3 regions of the Bacillus tequilensis genome follow, and region 2 is predicted to be linked to each of the others. Evidence: predicted binding sites of a transcription regulator. Region 2 holds the regulator's gene; each other region holds the start of a gene.
What was found. The regulator Rex, encoded in region 2, represses fermentation and respiration genes when NADH is low (regulators of the CRP and FNR family bind a similar motif). The targets are predictions, from matches to a motif close to TTGTGAAATATTTCACAA.

Region 1 (5,294 bases), 970 kb from region 2:
AGTCTCTTTTTGAGTGATTCATATTCTTCGGCTATCGACCAGCTCATCCCTTTTGTGCCGCTCGGTTTTAAACCGGTGTAAGGTCCGAGCGCGGTCATTTTATGAAAAATATGCTTGTAATCCCGTTCAACGACTTGGATGTTCGGCATCGTTTTTCCCGGAATGGCTTCACATTCGCCTTTGCTCCAGTCATTGATTTTGCCGAACGGCTGGGCCAGCTCCTGCATCGTGTCGTGGAGGAGCGGCGTAGCGACCACTTCTTTCACCGGCTCCATCTCGACTTCTTCCGCCAGATCGGAAACGGCTTTTGACAGTGCCTTGAAAATATCCCAGTCTGACTTCGATTCCCACGGAGCCGAGATCGCCGGAGCAAAAGGATGAATGAACGGATGCATATCCGTGCTGCTGAGATCGTGTTTTTCATACCATGTCGCCGCCGGCAGCACGATATCGGAATACAGCGCCGTACCAGCCATTCGAAAATCAAGATTGATTAATAAGTCGAGCTTGCCTTCGGGTGCCTGCTCCCTCCATTTGATTTCTTCAGGGCGGATGCTGTCGCTGTCGTCATTCATCAAACCGTTCGTCGTTCCCAGCAGATGCTTGAGAAAATATTCATGCCCTTTTCCTGAGCTGGAGATCAGATTCGCCCGCCATACGAAGAGATTTCTCGGGAAATTGGCTTCATTGTCTGGATCTTCAATCGCAAATTTCAGCTTTTTCTCTTGAAGCTGTGAGGCTACATACGCCCCAACGTCTTCAGGTGTCTCCGCCCCCGCTTTTTCAGCCTCTTTGTATAGGTCAATGCCGTTTTTATCAAAAGTCGGGTAGGACGGCAGCCATCCTAATCGGGCCGCCAGCACATTGTAATCGGCGTGATGCTTGTAGCGGGATGAAGAAGCGATCGGTGAAGCCAAGTCACTGATCGGCTGGTCTTCGTAACGCCACTGGTCTGTCGCAAAGTAGAAAAACGAGGTTCCGTTTTGCAGCTTGGGCACACCCTCCCAGTCCTTTGCATTTGCGATCGTTTGCCACCCTTCAGCGGGACGGAGCTTTTCCTGACCGACATAATGAGCCCAGCCTCCGCCGTTTACGCCTTGGGCGCCTACCAATAAAACAAGATTTAACACCGCGCGGTAGATTGTGTCGGAATTGAACCAGTGGTTAATCCCCGCTCCTACGATAATCATGGACCGGCCGTCTGTATCGATCGCATTTTGAGCAAACTCTCTCGCAATCTTAATGACGGCCTCTTTTTTGATTCCCGTCATCTGTTCCTGCCAGCCAGGTGTAAACGGCTCAGGATCATCATAAGAGACAGCTGATTGCTGACCGATGCCCCGGTTCACCCCGTAGTTGGCCAATATCAAGTCAAACACGGTCGTGACACACACCTCTTCGCCGTTCAGGTCCAGTTTTTTAATAGGAAGGTCCCGCTCCAGCACTTTGTTTCCGTCATTTGAAAAATACGGAATGCGCACTGCACTGATTTCATCCTCTATTCCAAGTACAGAGAGACGGGGTTCAATCGGTTCCCCGGTGTCTTCATCGATCATATGCAGGTTCCATTTTTGCTGCCCGTCCCAGCGGGAGCCCATTGTTCCTTGCGGTATAGCAAATTCGTTTGTCTGTTCATTCCAGACCGCAGGCTTCCATTGATCATGCTTTGTCTGCCGCCCGATATCCTTCGCATGCAGAAACCGCCCCGCTGTGTATACGCCATTTTCTTTTGACAGGGTGACGAGGGATGGAAAATCCGTGTATTGCTTCGCGTATTCCATGAAACGTTCCGTCTCTTGATTCACGTAAAATTCCTGCAAAATGACGTGACCCATGGCCATCGCAAGCGCACCGTCAGTCCCTTGGCGGATACTGAGCCAGTCATCCGCGAATTTAGAGGATTCCGCAAAATCGGGACTGATTGAAATCACCTTGGCGCCTTTATAGCGGGCCTCCGCCAAAAAGTGCGCGTCAGGCGTTCTCGTTAACGGAACGTTGGAACCCCATGTGATGATATAGCCTGAATTGTACCAATCACTGCTTTCCGGAACGTCCGTCTGGTCACCCCAAATTTGCGGGGACGCTGGCGGAAGATCCGCATACCAGTCATAAAAACTGAGCATAGGGCCGCCGATTAACGACATAAATCGAGAGCCTGACGCGTGGCTGATCATGGACATAGCTGGAATCGGAGAAAAGCCGACATTCCGGTCAGGTCCGTATTTCATGACTGTATACAGCAGAGAGGCTGAAATCAGCTTCAGCACCTCCGGCCATTCAGCACGCACAAAACCGCCTTTCCCTCTTGCCTGTTTATAGGACTTCGCTTTTTCAGGGTTTTCAACGATTGATTTCCAAGCATCAAGCGGATTTTGATGCGCCTGCAATGCTTCCCGCCACAAATTGATCAGTACACTCCGTACGTATGGGTATTTCACACGGAGCGGGCTGTAGATATACCATGAAAAACTGGCCCCCCGCGGACAGCCTCTCGGTTCGAAATCAGGCATATCCGGGCCTGTTGATGGATAATTCAAGTTTTGACCTTCCCACGTGACAATTCCGTTTTTTACATAAATATTCCAGCTGCAAGACCCCGTGCAGTTGACGCCGTGGGTGGAGCGAACGACTTTGTCGTGCTGCCATCTGTTTCTGTATACATTCTCCCAATCGCGATCTTCGCGGGTGGTTTGGCTATGTTTATTTGAATGGTGTTCGATAGGAGAGAAATAATTCAATCTCCTAAACAACGGACTCATTTTCTTTTTCTTCATGAAAGTTCACTCCTTCCGAGTCAGGTGATGCTAAGTTCACTATAAACAGAGACAGTGTATTTTCTTGTGAACTATGTCACACACTCTGCTTTTTTCACAAAATATTCACATAAGGGAGAAGGAAGGACTTTTACAGGATGAGAAGGCTGCGTTCATTTAACGATCAAAAAACCCGGCTCTATTTAAGAACCGGACTCGGCATTTTCATCTTGTGATGTATGCAAATACCGCAAAAATAATTGATAGGAACAAAAGACGTTTTGCTGAAGCATAGCCAAAAAATTCATTTGCAGCTGGGGATGATAAGACATCATTTTTTTAAATATGCAATAAGGGATATTAAGAATTAGAATGTCTGAAGTGGCATTGACTTTGATAAAAGGCGATAAATACAGCCCGCCTTTTTCATCTATCGGAAACACATCGCCTTTTTCCCACAGCGCAACGGTTTTCGAGCCTTCAGGGAGCCTGCTGTCCATAAAACGCACACTGCCTTTTAATACAATATAAACGGATTGAGAATAAAGAAAGGATGGAGACTGATCAGATGAGCCGCGGATAAACGTTCCGTTTTTCAGCAAGGTTTCCACAATCGATAGAGGCACTTCTTTAAACATAGGAAGTTGTTTCAGAAATAATAAATAGTCACACCGTTTCATAGGAAAGCCTCCTGTGCTAAGGATAGCTTTAGTGTAGCTCGATTGAGCCTGTACAGCAGTGATATATTTCACAGCTTGTATGATGAATGTCACTTACCGGAAGGATGACTGCATTTATAATGAAATAAAAAAGGAGGGTTTCGATGAAGGTGCTTGTTCCGAAGCAGCACGGCGCATGGGCCATGCTGCTGATTCCATTTTTACTCGGGATGGTCAAGGGCGGTCCCGTTCTCTGGCATATTCCGCTCTTCCTAGGCTGGCTTTTCCTTTACTTGGCGGTTTATCCCATTACGCTCGCCTTGAAAAGGAAACAACTCAAGCCCTATCAAAAGTGGATATATGCTTACGGTTTTCCGGCTTGCTGCTTTTTGATGATTTCTGTCTTTCATAAGCCGCCGCTCATCTGGATCGGCGTTACTTTAGTGCCGCTGTTCCTCATCCATATGTATTTTGCCCGCCGAAAAAACGAACGAGCACTGATGAATGATATTGCGGGAGTCTTGTTTTTTTGTTCGGGCGGGCTTGCGAGCTGCTGGCTGGGGACGGGAATTCTTGACGGCTGGGCTTGGTTTATTCTCTCTCAATCTGCTTTATTTTTTATCGGGAGTTCCTTTTATGTGAAGTCGGTCATCCGGGAGAAAAGAAACAGAGGATTTGCATACTGGTCATGGGGCTATCACCTGCTGCTCCCTTTTTTATCCGCTCTTCTCGGAGCAGGATGGGCATTTCTTGCTTTTATCCCAAGCAGCTTGCGGGCATGGTTTTTTCATGGAAGAGATTGGCCCGCGAAAACGATCGGCATACTGGAAATCGTGAATGCCGGCTTCTTTTTTGCCGTCATGTGCATATTCATCACAAGATAAAAAAACAAGGACAGCGGTGTCCTTGTTTTTTAGTCAATATTACAAATCTCCAGCGGACAATTTTCACACTCGATCTCGCATCGCAAATAGTCCAGCTTGTGCAAAATAATTTTTCCGGATTCGTCTATTGAAATGACCCCTTGTTTTCGGAGATCTCCCAGCATACGGTTTACACTTTCTCTTGCCGCCGCGCAAAACTTTGCCAAATCCTGATTTGTCAGCACAATGTTAATCAGAATACCGTCGCTTCGCTCCACCCCATAGCTGTTTGATAAGCGGATAAGGGTGGAGTAGAGCGCTCCCTTTTTGCCGTGAAGAAGCAGATCCCTGATTTTGGACTGGATTTTCCGGAGGTGGGAGCTCATCCATTTCATAAATTCAAATGTCAAAGCACCGTTTTGGATTAATTCCTTTTCCAGCTTGTTCTTATTAATGACGAGCACCTCGCCATCCTCCAGCACTTTTGCACTGAGCATATACCTTGGCTCCTCGGTGAAAAGTGTTAATTCACCGACAATATCATGCTTTTGGCAGATTCTAAGCGTCAGGTCTTTTCCGTCAGATGTCAGCTTGCCGATTTCAATGAGTCCTGATTGGATCAGATAAAGCTCCTCTGCATCCATTCCTTCCCGAAACAAATACGTGTGTTTTTCCATTTTTCTTTTCGTGCTGATTGATTCCAGCAATTCATGGAGATCGCTGGAGATCAAATCACTATCAGATGGTCGAACAGAGAGAAAATTCATGAGCTCACCTCGAAGAAAGTCACGTTGCGTATGTTTATTGTAACGTGACTTGATTTGCACTCACCCAGAAAAAACTAACAATCTTGTGAATGGATTATTATGAATCAAGACTCTGACTGTTTCTCTCCGTGTGCGTTTTCATTTTTTCCTGCCAATACATCCATATGACAAGGACAAAGCTGGCTAACGCTACTTCAGAAAGCGCCATAAAACCGATCGCGTATTGGCCTGTTGCCTGAAATACACTCGCCA
Region 2 (5,294 bases):
AGCTGTAGATAAACGAAACCCACTTAACAAAGGAGTACATATCATTTGCGAAAACAGTATTGGTTTATTATTTTGACATATGTCATTATGCAGTTTTCCTCCATAATCGCGATTCCCTTGTTATTTAAATTCGGGTATGGCGAAGGACAGCCGACAAAAGAGAATTTGCTGCACGCGCAAGGATTATGGTCCGTTATCAGCTTTATCGCCTGTCTCGTTGTCGTTCTGCTCATTCTGAGAACTGTTCCGAAAGAAACACTGCGAAACGGACAGAGGGACTCAGTCGGACTTTCTATTCTGTGGGCGATAGCCGGTTTTTTCATTGCCCTCTTCTCTCAAGGAATTGCGGGCTCTATTGAATATTATGTATTTGGCATCGGAAGAGAATCAGAAAATACACAAGCCATTCTGAAAGTCATTCAGGCAGTCCCGTTTATGATTATCGTTTCTTCTGTCGTCGGGCCTATATTGGAAGAAATCATCTTCAGAAAAATCATTTTCGGTGCGCTATACGAAAAAACGAATTTCTTTTTCGCAGGACTGCTCAGCTCGGTTATTTTCGGGATTGTGCACGCTGATTTGAAGCATCTTCTTCTTTATACAGCAATGGGGTTTACCTTCGCCTTCTTGTATGCAAGAACAAAACGGATATGGGTGCCGATTTTTGCCCATTTAATGATGAATACATTTGTCGTCATCATGCAGCTTGAGCCTGTTCAGAAATACCTTGAACAGCAGAGTACACAAATGCAATTGATTATTGGAGGATTATTTTTATGAGAAACCCGGTAGTTTGGGGAATGATCTACTTTGCCGTAGGGTGCATCTTTACTTATCTTGCCGCAAGCTCGCCAGGCAGCATGTGGTCATTTTACTCCATCCTGCTGATGGTGTTCGCCGCTTACAACATCAGCATTTCTTTTAAGATGTTCGCCTTTTCTTTTAAAATCAAAAAGAATCAGAAATAAAGAAAATCCATTTCTCTCATGAGAAATGGATTTTTTGTTATTGTCCCGAAGACACGTCCTGATCGGCAGCACTGCTTTTCTGCGCCTTCCGATATGCGGCCTTCGATATAAGAATACTGATTTCATATAAAATCAAAAGCGGTACAGTCACCATCATATGGGACAAAAGCTCAGGCGGAGTAATCAGGGCAGCGATCACAAGCAGCGTAAAATACGCATACTTTCTGATTTTCGCTAAGAACATCGGTGTCACAATTCCAAGCCTGGTCATAAACATGAGGATAACCGGCATTTGGAACAGCAGTCCAAACGGGATCGTCAGCTGCAGAAGAAAATGAAAATACTCATTAATTCCGATCACCTGATTGACATTCAAGTCCTGAGAGATCCGCTTCATAAAATCAACAACAAAAGGAAATAAAATATAATATGAAAAAGATAAGCCCGCTAAAAACAGCAAAATAGAGATCGGAATGTAGCTGAGCGTCACTTTGCGCTCTTTCTCATAGAGGCCCGGGCTCACAAACGCCCAAAGCTGATAAAGAATAACCGGCGAGGTCAGGACAATGCCGATGATAAACGCAAACTGCATAAACACATAAAGCGGGTCTGTCAGGTTAAACGCATTTAGCGTAAGCTGCTTCGCTTCATCTGTTTCTTGCAGATACACAATAATCGGCTTCGCTAAAAAGAATCCAGCGATGAAGAAAACGACAAACGCCAGCGCCACAATCAGCAGCCGTTTTCTAAGCTCAGCAATGTGCTCCAGCAGCGACATTTGATTCACTTTCATTCGTGTCATCCTAACTTACTGATCTTCTTTCTTTTTTTCCTCTTCGTCACTCGTTAATCCTTTAGTAGCGTTTTTGAATTCACGAAGTGTGTCTCCCGCAGCTTTCCCCAATTCAGGCAGCTTTTTAGGACCGAAGATAATCAGTGCGACGATTGCGATAACAGCAAGGCTTCCAGGACCGATCGGCATATTTGGGCTCCTCCTTTCCCTCTATTCGATTTCCTCTAAAACTGAATAATGCTTCAAGAAATACACCAGTGACTGAAGCTCAACAGCTAAATCTATATGATGAATTCGAATGTGTTCCGGCACATTCAAACGGGCCGGCGTAAAATTAAGAATTCCTTTGATTCCTAACGCGACCAATCTGTCTGTAATCGATTGAGCGGCAAAGGCTGGCACTGTAAGAATGGCGACTGATTCATCTTTCACGTGTTGTTCAAGGTCATCAAGGTTATAGACGGGCACGCCGCCTATCTCAGTTCCTATTTTACTCTCATTTACATCAAAAGCCATAGAAATTTTTGTGTTATTATTTTTTGTGAAATTATAATGAAGAAATGCCGTTCCCAAGTTCCCGACACCAATCAAGATCACATCTGTCATCTCATCCTGATCAAGCGTTTTCCGGAAAAATGACAGCAAATAATCCACATTATAACCATATCCTTTTTTGCCAAGAGCTCCAAAATAGGAAAAATCCCTGCGAATCGTGGCAGAATCAACCTTTACGGCATCACTGAGTTCAGCGGATGAAACGCGCTGTTTTCCTGACGCATGCAGATTCTTTAAAAAGCGATAGTAAAGCGGCAGCCTTTTTGCCGTCGCCTGCGGAATTTTTGATTGATCCTTATTCATTTTTGGTCCTCCAAATTATACTCGGATAGTTCCCTTTTAAAATCACCATTTTTCCCGCCCGTCTTCTCCAGCAAGAAAGTAGGGCCGATGACCATCCCCTTATCAAGGGCCTTGCACATATCATAAACGGTAAGAGCGCACACCGATGCAGAAGTGAGCGCTTCCATTTCCACACCTGTACTCCCTTTCGTTTTGACCTGTGCTTTTATATGAAGTATAACTTCTGTTTCTTTTATTTTCCAGTCAAACGATATATCTACCCCGCTCAATGAAAGCGGATGACACATCGGAATGATGTTAGACGTTTGCTTTGCGGCCATAATGCCTGCCACCTGGGCAACAGCCAGTACATCTCCTTTGCCGATATCGTGACTTTGTATTTTCTCGTACACTTCATTCTTCATGTGTACGCTTGAAACAGCTGCCGCTGTACGGACAGTCGAAGATTTTTCGCTGATATCCACCATCTGGGCTCTACCCTGTTCATTAAAATGAGAAAATCCATTCATATTCAAACTCTCCTTAAACAAATCATACACTATTTCTTTCTCTATGTCTTATTCGGCCAATGTATTGTTTGCTGACTCCTGATTCATAAGCTACACTTAACTTATTATAGCAGAGGTGAAATAATATGATGATCTTACAAATTAATCAGCTGTCCAAATCATTTGGCGCTGATACTATTTTAAACAATATAAAGCTGGAAGTCAGAAATCGCGATCGCGTCGCCATTGTAGGTAGAAACGGCGCGGGAAAGTCCACGCTGCTTAAAATTATCGCAGGCCAGCTTTCGTATGAAAAGGGCGAAATTATTAAACCGAAAGATATTACAATGGGGTATCTTGCCCAGCATACGGGCTTGGATTCTAAGCTTACCATAAAAGAAGAGCTGCTGACTGTTTTTGACCACTTAAAAGCAATGGAAAAGGAAATGCGGACTATAGAAGAAAAAATGGCGGCAGCTGACCCGAGTGAACTGGAAAGCATCATGAAAACCTATGATCGGCTTCAGCAGGAATTCAGAGATCAAGGCGGCTATCAATATGAAGCAGATGTCAGATCGGTCCTGCACGGCCTCGGCTTCAGCCATTTTGACGATTCAACACAGGTGCAAAGCCTCAGCGGAGGTCAGAAAACAAGGCTCGCCTTAGGTAAGTTGCTTTTAACACAGCCTGATTTGCTTATTCTCGATGAGCCAACGAACCATCTGGATATTGATACGCTAACCTGGCTTGAACATTATTTGCAGGGCTATTCAGGCGCCATTCTCATCGTTTCGCATGACCGCTACTTTTTGGACAAAGTGGTAAACCAAGTATACGAGGTATCAAGAGCGGAAAGCAAAAAGTATCACGGCAACTACAGCGCTTATCTCGACCAAAAAGCTGCGCAGTATGAGAAAGATATTAAAATGTATGAAAAGCAGCAAGATGAAATCGCCAAGCTTCAGGACTTCGTAGATCGAAATCTGGCCAGAGCCTCTACCACCAAAAGGGCGCAAAGCCGCAGAAAGCAGCTGGAGCGAATGGACGTCATGTCAAAACCGCTCGGCGATGAAAAATCGGCAAATTTTCACTTTGATATTACAAAACAGAGCGGAAATGAAGTCCTGCGTGTTCAGGATCTCACAATCAGCTATGAAAACCAGCCGCCGCTTTTAACAGAAGTGTCGTTCATGCTGACAAGAGGAGAAAGCGCGGCGCTTGTCGGGCCTAACGGAATTGGAAAATCGACATTGCTGAAAACATTAATAGACGCCCTAAAGCCAGATCAAGGAACGATCTCATTCGGATCAAATGTCAGTGTCGGCTACTATGATCAGGAGCAGGCCGAGCTGACTTCCTCTAAACGTGTCCTTGATGAGCTGTGGGATGAGTACCCCGGTCTTCCGGAGAAAGATATCAGAACGTGTCTCGGGAATTTCTTATTCTCCGGAGATGATGTACTGAAACCCGTCCATTCACTCAGCGGAGGTGAGAAAGCAAGACTGGCCCTTGCAAAGCTGATGCTGCAAAAAGCTAATTTTCTCATCCTCGATGAACCGACGAACCATCTGGACTTGGACAGCAAAGAAGTTCTCGAAAACGCGCTGATTGATTATCCAGGCACACTGTTATTTGTCTCACATGACAGATATTTTATTAACAGAATCGCCACAAGAGTATTGGAGCTTTCCGCAAACCATATAGAGGAGTATTTGGGAGATTACGATTATTATACGGAGAAAAAATCAGAGCAGCTTGAGCTGGAGAAAATGAATCAGCAAGAGGAAGTCGAAAAAACACCAGCTGCGGTGAAGTCTGACTCAAAACGTTCATATGAAGAAGAAAAAGAATGGAAAAAGAAAGAACGCCAACGGCTCCGGCGGATTGAAGAAATTGAAGCCGCTGTTCAAACCATTGAAGAAAACATCAGTCACAACGATGAATTGCTATGTGATCCGGAAGTCTATCAAGACCATGAAAAGGTACAAACCATCCATGCAGACAACGAGAAGCTCAATCAGGAGCTGGAATCTCTTTTGTCTGAATGGGAAGAACTATCTACAGAAGAAGATTAAAAAAAGTCAAGCACCTCTTTTTAGAGGTGCTTTTTATCCACAGAAAATAATCTTATAAAATAAGTAAGCGCTTTATACACATTTTCCACAAAATATTCTGAATTTATCCACT
Region 3 (5,294 bases), 610 kb from region 2:
GACGTTTGATCAGCTCTTCAATCTCCAGAGCAGAAACTGGGTCCAAGGCCGACGTGATTTCGTCCAGCAGCAGAATAGAGGAAGGGTTTGCGAGCGTTCTGGCCAGTGACAGCCTTTGCCGCTGTCCGCCCGATAAGTCCCTCGCACTTCTGTCCAACAGCTCTGGCGGCAGCCCTGCAAGAGAAGCGAGCTCTTCAGGAGGGTATAACTGGGATTGATGCAGCCTTTGGACAAGACTTAAATTGTCACGCACTGTCCCGTCGAGGACGGGCGCAGATTGAAACGCAAGGGCAGCGGTTCGCCTCAGCTTATTGACATTCCATTCTCGGACTTCCTTTCCGTATATGTTGACTTCGCCGCTGTCAGGCGTTCTCATTAAATTGCACATGGACAGGAGGGTGCTTTTTCCTGAACCGGAAGGACCTAAAACGGCGACGATTGCGCCCTGGCGAATGTCTCCGCTGACATCCCGCAGTACATCATAAGTTTGTCCGTCTTGTTCATAGCTTTTTCGGACTGATCTGAAGGAGATGGCTGGTATGTTTTGTGTTTGATCGTTTGCTTCCATAACAATAATCACCTTTCAATATAAGTAGGCTGACAAGATATTTAACTATCACGTGTAATAGATTCTTAGTAGCACAAATAAAGGAGAACAGATTTTTACCCATTCTCTTGCAGATGCTACGCAGTCAGATTTGACTGTGCTTTCTTTCTCCGTTTTCTCGGCTGTGATGCAAAGGTATGTAGTATCATCCCCGCAATAATAATGAATAAACCGGCAAATGATAAAAGGGACGGGAAAACGCCTGACAGCAGAACAATTTCGCCAAGCAGCGCGAAAATCACTTCACCGGATTGAGTGGCTTCAACGGCCGCGAGTTTTTGCGGGCTGTCTCTAACCATATCAGTGGCCCAAAAAAATAAAACAGTCGCAATGATGCCTGAGCTGACGGCCACGATAAAGGATTGAACGGTTTGACCCGCTGTCGGCAGGCCGTCTGACCACCAGCCGTAAGCTGCTAATAGAAGCCAGAACGGAAGGCTTGCCAATGTCATTCCAAGCACACGCTGAAATGTATCAAGCCGGCCTCCGTATTGTTCAAGCATTCTCCGGTTTCCTAACGGATAGGCAAAAGCCGCAATAACAACCGGCAGCACACTGAAAAGCAGCATCTTCCCTGAAAGCGATTCGGCATGCTGAAGCTGAATCAGCGCCGCTCCGATCAGGATGATCATGGAAGTGCCAAGTGAAACAAGGGGAATCTTTTGCCGAACAAGCTGCGGCCCGCCCGGCATGTCTTTTTTGACATAGAAAAAAGGAGATAAGAGCACACCGGCTACAATGGTAATTTGCCAAGTTCCGGCTACAAGCCATCCGGGACCATATCCTGCCGCAAATGTGATCGGCGCGTAAAAAAGCACGAAGCCGACAAAGCTCCATTTAATCCAAAAGATCGGCTTTTTCCGCATCTCTTGTAAGAGAGGAGCGAACGTCCCTCTCATGATGACAATCAAACATAAAAACGGCGCCATAAAAATAAAGCGCAGCGAAGAGCTCCAAAGCCAGCTGCCCCCGGCCAACTCCATCGCTCTATTAAAAATAAAGGTAACGGCGAAAAAGAGTGAAGCTAATATTCCGATAACGATTGCTTTCATGATATCCCTCATTTTGGCATTATTTTTTATACTATACTATTCGGTATCATGCAGGGCAATGGAATCGTGAGAAAAACAGCATGTTTTGCGAACCGCTAAGTGTGGAAGACTAAAGAAGGAGGTGACATTGATGGAAGCAAAGACACAGACGTACTTCTTTCAGGATGACGGCAGAATTCCGAATCACCCTGATTTTCCGCTCGTTGTGTATCAAAACGCGCTCAAAGACACCGGCGAGGCAGAGCGGATTGTCAACCGTCATGGCTGGTCAAACAGCTGGTCAGGAAGTGTTTTTCCATATCATCATTATCACAGCAATACGCATGAAGTGCTGATTGCAGTCCGGGGAGAGGCCATGATTCAGTTTGGGGGAGAAAAAGGGTCCGCCATTCCTTTTAAATCGGGCGACGCCGTTGTGATCCCAGCCGGAGTCGGCCATAAAAAAATAAGCGCAAGTCCCGATTTTATGGTGATCGGCGCTTACCCGGGAGGCGTTCAGTATGATTTGAAGACGGGTGAGCCGGATGAGCGGGAGGAAGCGCTGAAACAAATCAAGCAGGTCTCATTGCCGGCTAGTGATCCGGTCACAGGAAGAAGAGCTCCTCTTTTGGCAATATGGGTCAATTGAAGGGGGAGAAAATTGTTGGATTGTCAATAACTAGTACTGCAGAAACGTTATGACACGGGCTCCATATAAATTAATTTCATAATCGAAGCAATTCACGTTCAAATTTTGTTCAAAAAGTGTTATCATATAGAAGGTAATCGAATTGGAGTTTTTTATGTTTGCTATTTTCAGAGAGAGTAAAGGATTTTGACTTATTCAATTGTTTATTTTTGAGATAAAAATAATACTGAATATGGCAAGATGAAAAACTGGGTAGTAAACATATATTTTTGTAAATGATTGTGCACGAATTCACAATCCTTATTCTTATGCCTTCAAGCGTAAGAGCAGGGAGAGGCACTACCCTTTCCAAAAAAAATCAGCAAACTGCTTATAGTAAAGGAGAATTGGATATGCCAGAAACAATCGATCAAACAAACGCGTCTGTCAGCCAAAGCCAGCAAGATCTTATTGATCAGCTGTTAAAGCCAGAAGTTCAAGAATCACTGACTGTTTTAGTTGACCAGCTTCCAAAGCTGACTGAGTTAGTGAATATTTTAACGAAGTCTTATGATTTCGCTCAGTCTGTAGCAACTGACGAAGTGCTAAAAAGCGACACTGTCGGTGCGATCACAGAAATTCTTGAGCCTGTAAAAGACACAGCGAAAGAAGTAGCTGCAACTGCAATCGAAGCGAAAGACCGCGCGGATGCAAGCAACGAAACAATTGGTCTTTTCGGCCTGTTGCGCATGCTGAAAGATCCTCAAGCTCAAAAGCTGTTCCGTTTTGCTAACAGCTACCTTGAAGTTTTGAACGAACGCGAAAAACAAAAATAATCTCAGATTCAAATTGATATAAAGGACGGAGGATATACGATGTCAAAACATATTGTCATTCTAGGCGCTGGTTATGGCGGAGTTCTTTCTGCTCTAACAGTTCGCAAACATTATACAAAAGAACAAGCACGCGTGACAGTGGTAAACAAATACCCAACTCACCAAATCATTACGGAATTACACCGTCTTGCAGCAGGCAACGTGTCTGAAAAAGCGGTTGCAATGCCACTTGAAAAACTTTTCAAAGGCAAAGACATTGATCTTAAAATCGCGGAAGTAGGCTCTTTCTCTGTTGATAAAAAAGAAGTTGCGCTTGCTGACGGTTCTACATTATCTTACGATGCGCTTGTTGTAGGTCTTGGTTCTGTAACGGCTTACTTCGGCATCCCGGGCCTTCAAGAAAACAGCATGGTATTGAAATCAGCTGCTGATGCGAACAAAGTCTATCAGCATGTTGAAGAACGTGTGCGCGAGTACTCTAAAACGAAAAACGAAGCTGATGCAACAATCCTTATCGGCGGAGGCGGCTTAACAGGTGTTGAGCTTGTAGGTGAGCTTGCTGACATCATGCCAAACCTTGCGAAAAAATACGGCGTAGACCATAAAGAAATCAAATTGAAACTGGTTGAAGCAGGTCCGAAAATCCTTCCTGTTCTTCCGGATGATCTTATCGAACGTGCAACTGCAAGCCTTGAAAAACGCGGCGTTGAGTTCTTAACAGGTCTTCCTGTTACAAATGTAGAAGGAAACGTAATTGATCTGAAAGACGGATCTAAAGTCGTTGCCAACACATTTGTTTGGACTGGCGGCGTACAAGGCAACCCATTAGTCGGTGAATCAGGTCTTGAAGTGAACCGCGGACGCGCGACAGTAAACGACTTCCTGCAATCTACATCTCATGAGGATGTCTTCGTTGCCGGAGACAGTGCAGTTTACTTTGGTGCAGACGGCCGTCCATACCCGCCAACTGCGCAAATCGCATGGCAAATGGGTGAGCTGATCGGTTACAACCTATTTGCTTACTTAGAAGGCAAAACGCTTGAAACATTCAAGCCAGTAAACTCTGGTACACTTGCAAGCCTTGGACGCAAAGACGCGGTTGCCATTATTGGTGCTAATTCTACACCGCTTAAAGGTCTTCCTGCTTCCTTGATGAAAGAAGCAAGTAATGTACGATATTTGACACATATTAAAGGACTTTTCAGCCTCGCTTATTAATCCTTTTTGTCGACTTCGACATTGCAGGGAGCGTTCCTTTCGGGACGCTTTCCGGCAATGTCTTTTTTGTTTATTTGCTAACGTTAACATTTTGGAATCGAATGAAAGACGGTGGGGACATGGAGCCCTTTATAGGCGAAAATTTTTTGTTGGAAAATGAAATCGCTATCACCCTCTATCATAAAGATGCGAAAGACATGCCGATTGATTATCACTGCCACTTAAGCCCGAAAGAAATCTATGAAAATAAGACTTTCAAAACATTATGGAAGCCTGGCTGTATGGGGACCATAACAAATTAGCGCATCATGAGAGCCAATGGCGAACAGCAATCCGTCTCATGATGTTAACGCAGGCCTTTTAGTGAAGGATGATGTGCTGCGGGAGTTTATCCATTCTATGATTGAGGTGGCGAAAGCAGGCTTGTAAACCATCAGAGAACTTGCCATTTTTACATCGGGTGTGACGTTATAATGAAAAAGGCTATCCTCCGAGGGGACAGCCTTTTTTATTAAATCAGTTTTAAGCCGCTGATCAAAATGATGGACGCCATAATAAATTGCAGCGGGCGCGGGGAGAATCGAGGCGAGAGATGGCTCCCGATCAGCACGCCGGGAATCGAACCGAGCAGCAGGTTAGCTGCCAGCATGTAATCCACGCTGCCAAAGCTTGCGTTCAAAATGCCTGCTGCCGTAACGAGAAGAAAAGCATGCGCAATATCGGTTCCGACAATCTGTGACGCTTTCATGTTGAATAAGTAAATCATGGCAATTGCAAATAATGACCCGGAACCAATTGATGTTAATCCCACGATAAATCCAAACACAACACCAATAAGAATCGTCAGTGCCCGCTTGTTTTCAAGCGGCATCAGCTGCCAGCGGTTCGGACGAAGTTTTCGGTCCAAAAACAAACGCACGATGATTGAGATGGCAACCAGGGTTAACACATAGCCAAGAGCGTGCTTAATAATG

Region 1: G4P54_RS19265 (nitrate reductase subunit alpha) is a predicted target of Rex. The motif match lies at 2,839-2,856, and genes of this name have one in related genera.
Region 3: G4P54_RS06520 (DUF1641 domain-containing protein) is a predicted target of Rex. The motif match lies at 2,567-2,584, and genes of this name have one in related genera.

Annotation. Positions count from the first base shown of each region.
Region 1 covers NZ_CP048852.1:3,658,261-3,663,554, forward strand. Annotated here, with positions in the region: gene G4P54_RS19265 (nitrate reductase subunit alpha) at 1-2,774, opposite strand, end outside; gene arfM (Crp/Fnr family transcriptional regulator ArfM) at 2,957-3,433, opposite strand; gene G4P54_RS19275 (YwiC-like family protein) at 3,577-4,296, shown strand; gene fnr (fumarate/nitrate reduction transcriptional regulator Fnr) at 4,326-5,042, opposite strand; gene narK (nitrate transporter NarK) at 5,140-5,294, opposite strand, start outside.
Region 2 covers NZ_CP048852.1:618,265-623,558, reverse strand. Annotated here, with positions in the region: gene G4P54_RS03325 (CPBP family intramembrane glutamic endopeptidase) at 46-780, shown strand; gene G4P54_RS03320 (YdiK family protein) at 777-968, shown strand; gene tatC (twin-arginine translocase subunit TatC) at 1,006-1,770, opposite strand; gene tatAY (sec-independent protein translocase protein TatAY) at 1,777-1,950, opposite strand; gene G4P54_RS03305 (redox-sensing transcriptional repressor Rex) at 1,972-2,619, opposite strand; gene moaC (cyclic pyranopterin monophosphate synthase MoaC) at 2,616-3,128, opposite strand; gene G4P54_RS03295 (ABC-F family ATP-binding cassette domain-containing protein) at 3,254-5,182, shown strand.
Region 3 covers NZ_CP048852.1:1,225,575-1,230,868, forward strand. Annotated here, with positions in the region: gene G4P54_RS06505 (ABC transporter ATP-binding protein) at 1-568, opposite strand, end outside; gene G4P54_RS06510 (DMT family transporter) at 685-1,659, opposite strand; gene G4P54_RS06515 (cupin domain-containing protein) at 1,790-2,287, shown strand; gene G4P54_RS06520 (DUF1641 domain-containing protein) at 2,680-3,102, shown strand; gene G4P54_RS06525 (NAD(P)/FAD-dependent oxidoreductase) at 3,142-4,320, shown strand; partial or broken gene G4P54_RS06530 (glucuronate isomerase) at 4,440-4,655, shown strand; gene G4P54_RS06535 (sulfite exporter TauE/SafE family protein) at 4,832-5,294, opposite strand, start outside.